Regions from separate parts of the Peribacillus muralis genome, predicted to be linked through region 2. Evidence: riboswitches for the same ligand, from Rfam matches in the RefSeq annotation. Region 2 holds a riboswitch; each other region holds the start of a gene.
What was found. A riboswitch is a leader RNA that binds a small molecule or an ion and turns the genes downstream of it on or off. The one in region 2 is predicted to bind cobalamin.
Positions count from the first base shown of each region.

Region 1 (5,125 bases), 750 kb from region 2:
TTCAACGACAGAGGTACATAGGCAATTATTTTTCCGGTTGCAGGATTAATTACTTCTTCGACCTCGGTACCATTGGAATCGACCCATTCTCCGTTGATATGGTTCTTCATTCTTTTTATATTTGTTGTAATCATTACTCCCCCACCTCTCCTTATATCCGGTTTGTCGAATGCTCACTAATTTTTTTGTAAAGGATGGACATGTCCTTTTCTCCATATCCATCCTTTATCGCTTCTTCATACAGGTCAAAAAGGATTTTGCTTAGCGGCAGCTCCACACCATTCTTTTCAGCAAGCCCAAGTGCGAAACGAAGATCTTTTCGTAGCAGCTCTAAAGAAAATCCAGGTTCATAGTTATCATTTGCGATAAAGCTCTTATAGTTCCGCTCGTAGATTCGACTCTGACCATAGCTTACGTTCAGCATCTCGAACAATCTTTCAAGATCAAGATTGCTATTCTTTGCAAGGTGAAGAGCCTCACTCACTCCTGCCGTATAAAATCCGATCAAGAGATTGTTGATCAGCTTTGTATTCGTTCCGCTGTCGATTCGATCATTCACATGAAAGATATTCTCGCCCATTGCATTAAATAAAGGAAGTGCTTTATCGAAGACAGGCTTTGCACCGCCTACCATGAAAGTGAGCGTCCGGTTTACCGCCCCTATCACACCGCCACTGACTGGTGCCGCGAGGAAATCGACATCCTTCTTCTTCGCAGCCACTTCGATGCGGACATTCAGGTCAGGGGCTACGGTACTCGTATCGATCAGCATAACACCGGATTCAACGAGATAAACGAGTCCTTTTTCTCCCAGGAAAACTTCTTCCACTGCGTTAGCTGATGGAAGGCTTGTAAGAATCACATCACATTGTTTCACCATATTTTCAACCGATACGCCAATCGTTCCTCCTGATTGATGAAAGGACATTTCAGCCTCTTCATTCAAATCCATCCCATACACGGTATAATTAGAAAGAAGTAAACTTCGTGACATAGGTAGACCCATATTGCCCAACCCGATAAACCCAATCTTCTTCATAAGGCTTCACTCCGTTCACACATTATATTTTTCTTGCTCCGCCATTCTTTCTGCGATTTCCCGTTTTTGTATAAACAGATTCCTGAAGAGTGGAACAGCAAGGCTGCGAACTTCATCCAACAGCACTTTTCTGCCCGCTTCATCTGATTCCGTTCCCGCTAAAATCAATACTGCCATCCCTTCAACTCTGCGGTACGCTTCTTCACAGATAACGTTGGTCATATTCTCTTTCAGCCGTTCCTTTTCCATCCCGTTCTTTTGTATCGCTTTTTCCGTACGCCTGAACGCAGAATCCATCACATGAATTTCCTTCATCATGTCTGCAAGCAGACGGGAATATTCTTGTTCCTGTTGGATGTTGATTTTGGCATGTATCAGCGCTTTCAAAGATTTGTTGAGTAGTCTTTTAGACAAATGGATGTAGTGCTGATTTCTGGTTCCCTCCTCATCAAGGAGAGGGGCCAACCAGGTGTCGCCGTATTGAAGTCCTTTTTTCATCAATAGTTTGGCAATCGTCAGACGATTTATTTCATTCGTTCCTTCAAAAATCCGGCTAATTCGGGCATCACGATATAATCGCTCCACTTCATACTCTTGCATATAACCATAGCCGCCATGAATCTGTAAGGCCTCGTCTATTATTCGATCAAGTACTTCGGAGCAATTTACTTTATTGATAGCACATTCGGCTGCATAGTTTGCCAGTTTCACCAATTGCTCATCGAGAGGTTCTCCATTATCGAATACTTTATCCAAGCTATCAGCCGTTCTGTAGGCTGCACTTTCCGCCCCATATATCGCAATTGCCATATCTGCAATTTTTTCTTGTATCATGGAAAAACGAATGATTGGCCGATCAAATTGTTTTCGCTGTTTCGCATAGTTAACGGCAAGCTCCAATGCTTGCTTCGATGCTCCGATATTTGAGAAGGAAAGCTTCAATCGCGCCATGTTCAGAATATTCAATGCTACATGATGCCCTTGCCCGACTTTTCCGAGAACATTCCCTGCGGGTACACTGACATCTTCCAAGATTAAAGTGGCTGTCGAAGATCCTTTTATCCCCATCTTCTTCTCTTCGGGACCGATGGAAACCCCTTTGAACGTTCTATCCACGATGAATGCAGTCATGCCGTTACTTGTTTTGGCGAAGACAACATATACATCGGCCACCTGTGCGTTCGTGATCCACTGTTTTTCACCATTCAGCAGCCATGCTGTCCCCTGCTCGTTCAAGACCGCCGTCGTTTTAGCGTTAAGCGCGTCTGATCCTGCGTTATTTTCCGTTAAGGCATAAGCACCAATCCATTCTCCTGATGCAAGTTTTGGCAGGTATTTTTGCTTTTGCGCTTCTGTTCCGTAATAGACGTACGGGAGAGTTCCTACGCCTGCATGTATATTAAAGGAAACGCTGAAAGAACCGCCAAACCCCATCTTCTCGGCTACAAGCCCTGACAGCTTTTTATTCAGGGACAGCCCTCCATATGACTCTGGAACCTCCACACTGAGTAAGCCGAGCTCTCCGGCTTCCCGAAACAGTTTTTTCACCTTGCCGTTATCGTGCCGATCAATCGACTCAAGCAGGGGCTTCACTTCGTTTTTGACAAAGAGTTCTGTAGTCTTTGAGATAAGATGATCTTCCTCATTAAAATCTTCTGGTGTAAATACTGCAATGTCCGGACCATGAGAAAATAAAGATTCATTACATTGAAGTTCCGCTTCACCCATTTCTTTCCTCCTCACTTCAACTTCACGATAGGACTTAATCAAAGGCGATACCTGAATGATTCCCCGCATCATTGTAAGCCCTTTCAAAAAGAATCAAAGGCTTTTCATTTCCTGCACTTCTTTCCGCGTTCACCAGCTTCAGATAATCATGTCAAATAAAAAAACAACTTCAAGAAGAAGTTGTTAAGTTTGAATTGATACGTAAATAAACATGTTTTTCCACGACAAAACAAAAACATGCTGATCAATCGCTCGCACTTAACACCCCCTATCCTCGTAGGTATAGATGTGTGCTGAAGCAGGCAGGTCTCCTGGCTTATGATCATCGCTCTTTCGAACCTTCCCATCTTCATTTTCTGAAGACAGTGGTTTTTTCGAATCGCTCCCAAATACAGTTGCGGGACAGCGTCGGGCTCCAACCGACTTCCCTATTATGTAGATGAAAAAATACTATCAATCTACACCTGCTTCTACACGTATTTAATTTTCCAATCAAACATATCAAATAATTTGAAAATTTACAAATAATTTCATTTAATACCAAAAGCTTTCTTAGGATTTTCAGAATTGAAGCCCCTTCAATATAGGACTCGATATCCCTCAGTTTTCATTAAACGAAAAAGAATCCATTCTTTCTTCGCCAGAGAACATATCTTTGATTTTTATTTGATCATTTTTCACTTCGTCCTCCCCAACGATGATGACGTTACGGAATTTCTCTTTATTTGCTTTATCTAAAGCTTTGCCGAGCCTTTTCTTTCCTAATTCACACTCCACCTTATATCCTTTATTCCTTAGCTGTCTTGCTACCAATAATGCGTGCTTTTCGGTATTTATCGGGATCACATAAAAATCCACATCAGGGTTTTCCACGATTTTTCCCTTTAATGGGAGCAAGGCAGTATAAATTACATCCAGTCCCAATGAGATCCCGACTGTCGAATAACTCCCATTCGTTCCGATCAATCCACCAATGGCGTTGTCATATCTTCCGCCACTGCCAATACTTGACTTAATGCTTTCATCAGATAAAAAAATCTCATAAACCGTACCGGTATATATCTCCAACCCTCTTGCTAAAAATGGATTGAATGTACATCGATCATCGACACCAAGGAATTCCAAATAAGATTCCAGCTCTTTTAATTCTGCCAATCCCTGCTTAACTTGTTCATTTCGTTCAGCTAATGGCGCAAAGTAACCTAACCTTGTATTATCAGCATCGGTTAAAAACCGATTAATGTATTTGATGGTTGCAGGTTGCAGCCCTTGTTCTGCCAGCTCCGCCGAAACTGCCTCCAATCCAATCTTATCAAGTTTATCAAGTATCAATATCACTTTATTGATCTTTTCATCTGTCGTTCCAAAAAATTCAAGCATTCCAGTTAATAATTTTCGATTGTTATAGTGAATACTTACTTTTAAATCAAGCTTGCGAAATGCATCCAATGCCATCATCATTAATTCCGCTTCAGCAATTTGAGATTCAATTCCCACAATATCCACATCACATTGTGTAAATTCACGAAGCCTGCCCGTTTTTATCGGACCATCCCTGAAGACTTTACCTATCTCATATCTTTTAAAAGGCATCCTTATGCTTGGGTTCATTGCAACTACTTTTGCAAAGGGAATAGTGAGATCGTATCGCAGTGCCAAATCTCTTTCTCCCCTGTCCGTCAAGGTATACATTTCCTCTAAAATTTCCGCACCCCCGCCGTACTTGGAAGCTAGCAATCCCTTGTAATTCAATATCGGTGTTTCCAATGGCCTACACCCGTATTGGATAAACACATCTTCTATTGTCCTTCTGATCCCCCTTCGTAAAACCTCTGTATCCGGTAAATAATCTTGCGTTCCCTTTACATTTTGATAATCCATTTTTCGCATCGTTCATTCCTCCAATTTTCATTAAAATAAAAAAACCGCACTAGATTTAAGTTTTCATAACTTAATCCATGCGGTTTATTGATAAATAGCCTTCCTATTTGCCGATTTTAAAAAATCGAATAGCAAGACTACTTGATATGATGATGAAATTGTGACAGGGAAATGCTCTTCGTAGCGGACTGCATATTGTTCACCTCTAATTTCCATTTAATGTATCATACTGCAAGGGATATTTCAATGTTTTTTTACATCACGGTTGGATGATGACGAAGCAGACCTGCACTGTTGAAATGCGTTATTTAGGAGATGTCCTGGCAGCATAAAACAACCTAATCCGTAACCGGATTAGGTTGTTTGCTTTAAAAAAGGAGAATGGATCGCCACTTCTTGCATTATAGGTCAGTTTGGGAACCAGCCGATCGGTTTTACATCGAGATTGATGTTGATTTGCTTGATTTCTTGGTATTC
Region 1 is NZ_CP017080.1:919,577-924,701, reverse strand. It holds gene ABE28_RS04460 (CoA-acylating methylmalonate-semialdehyde dehydrogenase) at 1-134, opposite strand, end outside; gene ABE28_RS04455 (NAD(P)-dependent oxidoreductase) at 152-1,039, opposite strand; gene ABE28_RS04450 (acyl-CoA dehydrogenase family protein) at 1,055-2,767, opposite strand; cobalamin riboswitch at 3,052-3,250, opposite strand; gene ABE28_RS04445 (histidine--tRNA ligase) at 3,368-4,657, opposite strand; gene ABE28_RS04440 (aldehyde dehydrogenase family protein) at 5,057-5,125, opposite strand, start outside.
Region 1: linked by a shared signal. The riboswitch ahead of ABE28_RS04450 (acyl-CoA dehydrogenase family protein) and the one ahead of mmgD (citrate synthase) in region 2 are both predicted to bind cobalamin.

Region 2 (5,125 bases):
GATTTTATCTATCTCATCCAGGCGATCCTTCACTTCCGGATGCAATTTCACTGCACATTCCGCTGCTGTTTGCGCATGGAACTCAGCCGGATAGGATACTTTGAATAAGACATTTTCCATTACATATGAATCGAGCTTGCGTGAAAGTTTCAATTCTTGCTTATTGAATAATACATCCTGGAACCCCCAGCCTGGTGCCGATAGAGCTGTTGGATATCCCATTTCTCCTTTGAGGGCCATCATGGCCAGTTGTACGGCCCTGCTTGTGGCATCGCCTGCCGCCCATGATTTTCGTGATCCGGTATTTGGAGTGTGGCGATACGTACGCAAGCTTGAATTATCGATCCAAGCATTGGATAAAGCATTGATGATTTCCGCTCTCGTTCCCCCCAGAGCTTTTGTCACCACAGCCGTCGTAGCCACCTTCACAAACAGGACGTGGTCCAATCCAACCCGGTTCAAGCTATTTTCCAGCGCCAGCACACCTTGAATCTCATGTGCTTTGATCATCATTTCCAGGACGTCTTTAACAGCTAATGCATCTTTTCCTTCTGCAATATTCACCCGGCTTACGTAATCAGCTACTGCCAAAATCCCGCCCAAGTTATCAGAAGGATGTCCCCATTCCGCGGCCAGCCATGTATCGTTATAATCCAGCCAGCGAATCATGCAACCAATATTGAATGCACCTTTCACTGGGTCAAGTACATATGAAGTCCCTGGGACGCGGGTCCCATTTGGAACGATCGTGCCGGGAACGACCGGTCCTAATAATTTAGTGCATTCAGGATATTGAAGCGCTAAAATCCCGCAGCCGATCGTATCAAGAAGAACGTAACGAGCCGTTTCATATGCTTCATCGCTAATGATCTCTTTCTTCAATACATAATCCGCAATGTCTTCCAATAACACATCCGTTTGATTGATACCATTTGTTTTTAGCATTCTCATCTTCCCTTTCGCGGCAAATTTGTTTATTATAATGATGGACGTTGGTCAGAACGTCCATCTGGCGGGCTAGTAATCTACATTTCCTTAATTGGAAATGACATTCCGGTTATGACGCTCGCCTATATAATTCACACGAGGTCGGAAGATGCGGTTGTTGGCATGCTGCTCAATCACATGAGCACATAAACCCACCGTTCTCGCACTAAAGAAAATGGGTGTATAGATGGAAATCGGAAGGCCGAGCATATAGTAGACCGGCGCTGCATAGTAATCGAGATTAGGATAAAGCCCTTTTTCCCTTTCCATGATCACTTCCCCCGCTTCACACATTTTATAAAGACGGTCGTCCCCTTTGGCATCACAAAGCTGCTTTAATGCTTGCTTCATGATTAATGCCCTTGGATCCATTTTCTTCATATAAACGCGGTGGCCAAACCCCATGATCTTTTCTTTATTTGCCAATTTCCCTTCAAGCAACCGTTCGAATTTGTCGACGGTACCCGCCTCCAATAGCATGTACATGACCGCTTCATTCGCTCCTCCGTGCAAGCTGCCCTTTAGCGAAGCTACAGCTCCCGTCAAAGCCCCATATAAATCGGAAAGCGTCGAGGCGATCACTCTTGCCGTGAAAGTGGAATTAGGCATCTCGTGCTCGCTATACAATAATAGAGATTGATCAAAAATTTTCTCTTCCACTGCCGATGGCACCTTACCCGTGATCATGTAGTAAAAATTGGAACTATACGACAAATCCTTATTCGGAAGAACCACCTCTTGTTTGTTCAGTACGCGGTAGCTGTTTGCAACGATGGCGGGAACCTTGCCTAGTAATTTGTAAGCACGCTCTAGATTCACCGAAGCTGAACGATCATCAATGTTTGCATCGTATCCAGCCAAAGCAGAAATGCCTGTTCTTAGCGCATCCATCGGATGTGTTTTCTCCGGCAATAGCCTTAATATCTTCAGGATCTCCACTGGGATTTCATATTCATTCTTCAATGCCTTTTCAAGTCCTGCCTTTTCCTCTGCATCAGGAAGTCTGCCTTGAAGCAGCAGGTTGACAATCTCCAAATATCCCACCGTTTCAGATAAATCGATAAGATCATATCCTCGTATTACAATCTCGCTCTGAACTGTATCCAGGAAAGATAATTTCGTTTCAGCCGCTATAATTCCATCAAGCCCTGGAGAATAATTTACTTGTTCCTTCATCTTTCATTCCTCCTCTGAATAGATCACCCATTGAAAGCGCTATCAAAAATTGTCGAAATTACTTGTAATTCAGCGATTTTCCCATTAAACTGACATAAAAAAAACAACTTCCATAGGAAGCTGTTAATTTACGAAAAGTACTCAAATAAACATGAGAAATGATGGAACATTTCCATGCCAAAAAAGTCCGCAATTAACACCCCCTATCCTCGTAGGTACTTGATGCACATTAATTAGGCAGGTCTCCTGGCTTATGATCTTCGCTCTTCGAACCCTTCCCATTTCCATTGCGGAAACAGTGGTTTTTTTCGAATCGCTCCCAAATACAGTTGCGGGACAGCGTCGGAATCTAACCGACTTCCCTTTTAAGCAGATAAACAACATTATCTGCACCTATTAATTTCATTATTTAATTTTCTACTTAAATATAACAAAATGTTCCAAATATTACAATTGTCTTTTTTCCTGTTTCCACTAACGTTTGCAACGGCGTCTGTCTGTCCACATTAAAGGTAGCGATTTGGTCCTTTTACCTATAACAAGCAAGTTATTAAAAATAGTTCATATTCAATTCATAACTTCTTTGTATACTACCGTTTATAATGAAGTACAAGAAAGGATGTTAATCAATGAAACAGGAAAAAAAACAAAAAGGCTGGAGCCAGTTCATCCGATTGGTGCAACAAACGAAGCCTTCTAAAATAATGATCGGAATTGCATTACTGTTAAGCTTAAGCACAACAGGTGTGAGTTTATTGGTCCCATTATTCACAAAAAATCTTATCAATGATTTCTCCCTTAGTTCGCTAAATGCGGAAAGGGTCACACTTCTCGTGCTTGCCATCATCGTTCAGGCATTGGCCAGTGGATTTTCCATCTATTTATTGAACAAGATCGGCCAATCCGTAGTTGCCGGCATCCGCGATCAACTTTGGAAAAAGTTGCTCGTATTACCCGTGAATTACTTCGATGAACATCCATCGGGCGAAACGGTCAGTCGGATGACAAATGATACAACGGTAGTGAAAGGCTTGATTTCGGAACACCTATCCAACTTCGTTACCGGAATCATCTCCATCGTCGGCGCCATGATCGTGTTATTTTTGCTTGATTGGAAAATGTCGCTGTTAATGTTCATAGCCATCCCGCTCTCCGTTTTAATATTACTGCCACTTGGGAAGAAAATGCACCGCATATCGAAAGGGATGCAGGATGAGACAGCAAGCTTCACCGCAGTCCTCCAGCAGGTGCTTACGGAAATCCGGCTTGTTAAAGCATCCAATGCAGAAACGTTCGAATATGAAAACGGAAAAAAAGGAATCATCAAATTATTTCAATATGGTTTAAAGGAAGCAAAAATCCAAGCACTGATCGGTCCGCTGATGAGTCTCGTCATGATGGCCTTACTCGTACTGATTTTGGGGTATGGCGGGATGCGGGTATCATCAGGAGCCCTTTCAGCAGGTGCACTGGTTGCTTTCATCATGTACCTTTTCCAAATCATCATGCCGATGGCGCAATTGGCAGCTTTCTTTACGCAATTCCAAAAAGCGACCGGGGCCACGGAACGCATCATTTCCATTCTGGATTCTGAAGTGGAGGAAGATGCAACGCTCAAGGTTCAAAATTCCAGCCAATCCATCACGGTCGAACACCTGGAATATCGTTATAATGATGGTGAACAAGTGCTAAAAGATATCAACTTCACGGTTGAAGCGGGCAAGGTGACCGCGATTGTCGGACCAAGCGGCAGCGGGAAAACGACCCTTTTCTCCCTGTTTGAGCGATTCTATAAGCCCCAGCAGGGCTCCATATCCATAGGCGGGACATCGATAAATGATTTCACGCTCCTTTCATGGAGAAGTCAGATCGGCTACGTCTCACAGGAAAGTCCGATTGTATCCGGTACAATTAAAGATAATATTTGCTACGGAATAGACCGGGATGTAACAGATGAAGAATTGAATCGGGTTGCCAAAATGGCGTATGCAGATCAGTTCATTTCCGATCTTCCAAATGGCTATGATACGGAAGTTGGCGAAAGAGGGATGAAACTTTCCGGAGGGCAAAGGCAGCGGATCGCCATCGCCCGTGCTTTTTTAAGAAATCCTAAAATCTTGATGCTGGATGAAGCTACCTCCAGCCTGGACAGTAAATCGGAACATGTCGTTCAACAGGCATTGAATGATTTGATGAAAGGCAGGACAACGATCGTCATTGCCCACCGCCTATCGACCGTAATTGGTTCCGACCAAATCATCTTCCTCGAAAAGGGGGAAATTACAGGCAGCGGAACACATAAAGAGCTATATGAAACGCATGCATTATATCGTGAATTTGCAGAGCAGCAATTACACAAGCTTGAACTTGCTTAATTCATTCACCGAAAGGACGGAAATAGGATGACAAAGATATTGATCGTCGATGATGATGCGCATATCCGCGAACTGATTCTGCTCTTGCTAAGAAAAGAAGGATTCGATCTGTATGTCGCCCCGGACGGAATTCAAGCATTGAGTATGATGGAGAAGGTGAAAATCAACTTAGCCATCATCGATATCATGATGCCTAACATGGATGGATGGCAATTATGCAAGGAATTGCGGGAATTCAGTGATATCCCGGTTTTAATGCTGACGGCAAAGGGCGAAACATCACAGAAGGTAAAGGGTTTTGAACTCGGGGCGGATGACTACCTGGTTAAACCGTTTGAACCAATCGAATTGGTTCTTAGAATAAAGGCGTTGTTAAAACGCTATAAAATCACCAGTTCCCAAACATTGAATATCGGTGACTTACAGATGAACCGCAACACACATCAACTGTCATTCAAGGGTGTCGAATATACGATTCCACTAAAGGAATTTGAAGTATTGTTTAAATTGGGAAGCTATCCTGGAAAAACTTTTTCAAGGGAAGAACTCATTGAAGACATTTGGGGCTATGATTATGAAGGTGATGA
Region 2 is NZ_CP017080.1:165,500-170,624, reverse strand. It holds gene prpD (2-methylcitrate dehydratase) at 1-945, opposite strand, end outside; gene mmgD (citrate synthase) at 1,036-2,163, opposite strand; cobalamin riboswitch at 2,383-2,575, opposite strand; gene ABE28_RS00940 (ABC transporter ATP-binding protein) at 2,793-4,538, shown strand; gene ABE28_RS00935 (response regulator transcription factor) at 4,566-5,125, shown strand, end outside.

Region 3 (5,125 bases), 200 kb from region 2:
TTTGTGTTTGAAATGCCTTCATTTTAGCATAAATAAAGGAAGAAAGGCAGAGGCCATTGCCATCCCTTAATGTATGGAAGGATGCTTCAATATATTGGAGCATCCTTGTTCCATATTATTTAAATAAATCCGGGTAAACGGTTTTAGCAGCAAGCTCTACTGCTTCACCGATCCTTGGTCCGGGACGGGACATGACACTTTCATCAAGCAGATGGACATCATCGTTTTTCACGGCATCGATATCTTCCCAACCTTTACGTGACTTAATTTCACCGACGGCATCTTTAACATAGGTGGCAGTCGTAAGGATCGTTTCAGGGTTGCGCTTGACGACTTCTTCACCAGATATTTTTACCCAGCCCTTTTGGTCGTCAAAGACATTTTTAATGCCAGCGGTTTTCAGGATTTCTTGTTGGAAGGTTTCATCACCTGTTGTATAGATTTCTGGGGCAGGACTGATTTCAAAGTATGTTTGCTCTTGTTCATCCAGCGTTCCCACTTTTTCTTCGACACTTGCAATTTGGGATTTGATATCCTTCACCAATGCATCGCCTTTTTTACTAACTCCCATCACTTTGGCAATTTGTTCGATATCGCCGTATACGTCCTCGAAGTTGGCAGCCGATTTAATGATGAATATAGGAATGCCAGCATCTTCGAGTGGTTTCAGCGTCTCTTCATCGCCAACGGTATAAGCGATGATGGCATCAGGCTTCAGGGCAATGATCTTTTCTGCATTGATATTGACTGAATCGGAAACATGTTCTATTTTTTTGGCTTCCTCGGGATAATTATCGAAGTCCGTCACGCCAACCACTTTCTTCCCTTGTCCTAGGGCGAATAGAATTTCCGTATTGCTTGGCTGTAGTGAAACGACTTTCTCTGGTGCTTTATCGAATGTTATTTTCTTTCCAGTATCATCCGTAACTGTATAGGTCTGAGTCTCTTTCGCTTTGTCCGAATTTTTATCATCTTTTGCAGATTGATCCGTTACGCCACATCCTGTAAGGAAAAGGGCAAGCATAAGCACGGAAATCCAGCTGAATCTTTTAGTGAATTTCATTATTCATTCCTCCGTCTATTTTTTCATTGGTTTAGTAGGATAAGATTTGCTAACAAAAGGTATTTCTTCAATGCCTTGTCGCTTGTTGATATAGACTGCCATTACGAATAAAACGTTTGCAAGCAAGTGGGTGTAATCGAAAAGGATTCCTGGAACTTCCCTTTCCAGACTGACTTTGTGCAAAGCGCGAACGGACTTTTTGGCTTCGCTGCGACAGGCATGCAGGGCACAGGCCGCTGTTGACCCTTGGGGTAGCACAAATGTCTCGATCTGTTCTTTAACTTCTGCGACATACCGGTCATAAATCGAACTTAAATGATCCAAATCATCTTCGGTGATGGCTAGTTTTCCACGGACTGAACCATTTAGATGGTAGGCCATGGGCAGCAGATCCATTAAATCCCGGTAAACGTCAGGAGCATCCTTCATCAGCGATGCGGCCAAGCCGATTTGCGTCGTCAATGAGTCTGTTCGTATCTCAAAATCGACTGTGGAGGCGGATTCGCGCATGTATGGATAGCATAAAAAACGAAGATCTTTCTTTGCCAAAACTTTTCCTCCTTTACGTGGTTTGGTGAATGAGCTCCCGTATCGCTTTTCGCATCAAAACAAAAAGCCGACCAAGAGTTTTGGTCGGCATCGAGCATCCATGTATTCCCAGTAGAAAAAAAGATGGAAGACTGCCGTACAATCTCCTATCTTCCGAAGAGCATGATACGATAAAAAAAGGCAGGTCTCCTGGCTTGTGCGTCATTTTACTCTAAGAACCTTCCCATTTGAATCATTGAATGGCACTTAAAGTACGATCCATCATCAAATAGTGGTATGCATCTTATTTCATTAGCACTTACAGTTGCGGAAACAGCTTCGGATTAGAACCGAATTCCCTTTTAAGCTGACAAGGCAGCACCCTTTTCTGCAAGGTTCATATTCACTTAGGAATAGTTTACCATACCTTTTTCCTTAAGCTGCATTAATATTTTTGGAGAATTTCGTTTATGGTTTCCCGAATATCTAGTAAACTTACAATGTAAGGATTAATTGGTTGTTACTGTAAAGGTAAGCGGGATATAGATTGGAAATGAAATAAGTAATAGATTTCCCAGGAGGTAGAGAATGATCTTTAAGCAGGCAAATCAAAAACTTGAGAAGGTTCTAGGGAATATTGAAAAAGTGATTATCGGTAAGCGGGATATTGCAGAACTGAGCATTGTGGCACTGCTTTCAGGTGGTCATGTTTTATTGGAGGATGTTCCGGGAGTAGGCAAGACGATCATGGTCCGGGCACTTGCAAAATCGATAGGGGCAAGCTTTAAACGTATACAATTCACACCTGACTTACTGCCGTCTGATGTAACGGGTGTTTCGATCTTCAACCCAAAGGAACAAGCTTTCATTTTTCGGCCAGGACCGATAATGGGCCATATCATTTTAGCGGATGAAATTAACCGGACCTCGCCAAAAACGCAGTCTGCCTTGCTTGAAGCGATGGAAGAGGCAAGCGTGACGATCGATGGCGTCACAAGAGGATTGGAGAAGCCCTTTTTTGTCATGGCGACGCAGAATCCCATTGAGTATGAGGGAACATATCCGCTTCCGGAGGCACAATTGGATCGATTCCTGCTAAAAATGAAAATGGGCTATCCGAGTGCTGCGGAAGAAATTGAGGTCCTGCAAAGGGCTCAATACATGGCTCCGCTTGAAGAGTTGGAATCGGTCATCACTTTGGACGAATTGAGAGCTTTGCAGGCAGAGGCTAGAACGGTGATAGTGGATGACACGATAAAAGGCTATATTGTTGAACTCTCCAATCGAACGAGAAGCCATCTATCGGTCTATCTAGGCGTAAGCCCGCGTGGATCGATTGCCTTGATGAAGGCAGCCCAAGCGTATGCACTGGTCCAAGGGAGGGACTATGTTCTGCCTGACGATGTTCAATATTTAGCTCCGTACGTGTTTTCACACCGCCTGATTTTAAAACCTGAAGCGAATTATGATGGCTTCGATGCGGAAATGGTAATCCATGAAATTCTCGCGAAAACTCATATACCTGTGAAGCGGGCTCTGACATAATGCGACGCTTTTTTAATCTTCTAAAGAAAAACATGAATGCGTTCGGGCTGGTATTCCTTATGGCCATTTCTTTTTGCTTTGCGATGTTTCAAGGCGGTTTTGTCAGTTGGTTCATATTTTATTCATTTTTGCCGTTCGCTGCGTACGCCGCGATTTTGCTTTTTTATCCCCTACATGCCATTACGGTTGAAAGAAAGGCCAGCAAAAGGGAATGTCAGGCAGGTGAATCCGTTGAAATCGTCCTGACGTTCACCCGGAAAAATCGGCTGCCTCTCTTATTTATGGTGATAGAGGAGGAAATGCCAGACGAATTGGAAGATAGGGGAATTCATAGGAGGTTACTGACCTTCCCTGGATTCAAGCGTACCATCAGTATGTCGTATGTTTTGGAAAGCCTGCCGCGTGGTGACCATAGTTTTCAATCGATTCGCTTTTGGATAGGCGATTTCTTTGGGATGATTGAAAAGGAAGCGATATTCGATTCTCCATTGAATATTACTGTTTTCCCCCCATATCATGAGCTTGATTCCTTATATCTTGATCGATTGTTCAATCAGGGACAAGCAGGGTCGACAAAGAAAATACAGCGGGAACATTCAGTGGTATCTGGAGTAAGGGAATATCAGCCAGGTGATCAGCTGTCATGGATTAACTGGAAGGCGACGGCTAGAACGAGTGAAATCATGACGAAGGAATTCGAAGTGCAGAAGAATCAGGATGTATGGATCATCCATGATGATCAGCCATCGATTTTATTTGAGGAGACCATTGAAGTGGTCGCTTCCTTTGTGCACAGCATGTTAAAAAAAGGCATGAGGGTTGGGTATGCGAGTACGGGTTCGAGTCTAATCCTGCCTGCAGGGGGAGGCAGGCACCAGAGGCGGAAGATTTTTACACGTCTTGCTAAAGAAGGACCGGGTGCAACGAATGAATTGGCCGAGAAAGGTAGGAAGGGGGATTTGCCGGCAAACGCTGCCGTTATTTTCATCGTTTCCGAAATAACCCGGGAAAAGGTGGATATATTGAATGCTTTCCGCACTAATCAAGGGTTAACGATGTTATCCATGAAGAATCCGGCAATTCTATCCGATGAGGGAAAACAGGCAATGACTGCAGCTATAACAAAAGGAATCAAGGTAAGTTTCATTGAACATGAGCAGCTGCTGTTCGACAGAACGGAGGCGATGGCAAAATGACCGTCACTCCAAACAAGCTGGAAAGGTTCATGCATGTCATCCTGTATATTTTTGGCCTGATCTTGATCACTGAGTGGCTAAGACCTGTCGATAAACTCACGGATACAGGTAATGTTTTCATTTTTGTGCTGTTTTTAATCTTTTCCCTGCTGCTGCACTATTTTCGGATTCATTGGTCAATCCGCCTTATTCTCAATTCCGCTTATATCCTGCTTTCATTACAGCTCCTTTATTCAGAAATTGCATTACCATGGATGAAAGGACTTCTAGTGGATGTTACGGCTAATGCTGGGTATGTATACAATGGAAATTGGGAGCTTATCACCAACCCATTTCGAACGTTGCTATTTTTTGTGCTTCTTTGGCTTGTTACGTATTTGATCCATTACTGGGTTATGGTGAGGCAAAGCATTTTTTTCTTTTTTATTTTAACGGTGATTTTTGTATCTGTACTTGATACATTCACTCCCTACGCGGGGGACATGGCAATGATAAGAATCATCATCATTGGATTTTTAATGCTCGGTCTGCAGTCCCTGCTTCGTCTGATGATACAGGAGCAACTTGCATGTACGGCGACGTCCATCAAAAAGTGGGGCATGGTGCTGATTGGCGTGATTTTGTTAAGTGTCCTCGCTGGCTTCGGTGGCCCCAAGCTTTCTCCCCAATGGCCCGACCCAGTTCCTTATATCACTTCTTATTCAAATAAAGCGTTGAAGGAAGGCGATGGTTCCAAGGACAAAAGCGTCGGTTACGATGAAGATGATTCTAGTCTTGGCGGTTCGATAGAGCC
Region 3 is NZ_CP017080.1:362,191-367,315, forward strand. It holds gene ABE28_RS01775 (ABC transporter substrate-binding protein) at 116-1,063, opposite strand; gene ABE28_RS01780 (hypothetical protein) at 1,079-1,573, opposite strand; cobalamin riboswitch at 1,775-1,992, opposite strand; gene ABE28_RS01785 (AAA family ATPase) at 2,180-3,136, shown strand; gene ABE28_RS01790 (DUF58 domain-containing protein) at 3,136-4,332, shown strand; gene ABE28_RS01795 (DUF4129 domain-containing transglutaminase family protein) at 4,329-5,125, shown strand, end outside.
Region 3: linked by a shared signal. The riboswitch ahead of ABE28_RS01780 (hypothetical protein) and the one ahead of mmgD (citrate synthase) in region 2 are both predicted to bind cobalamin.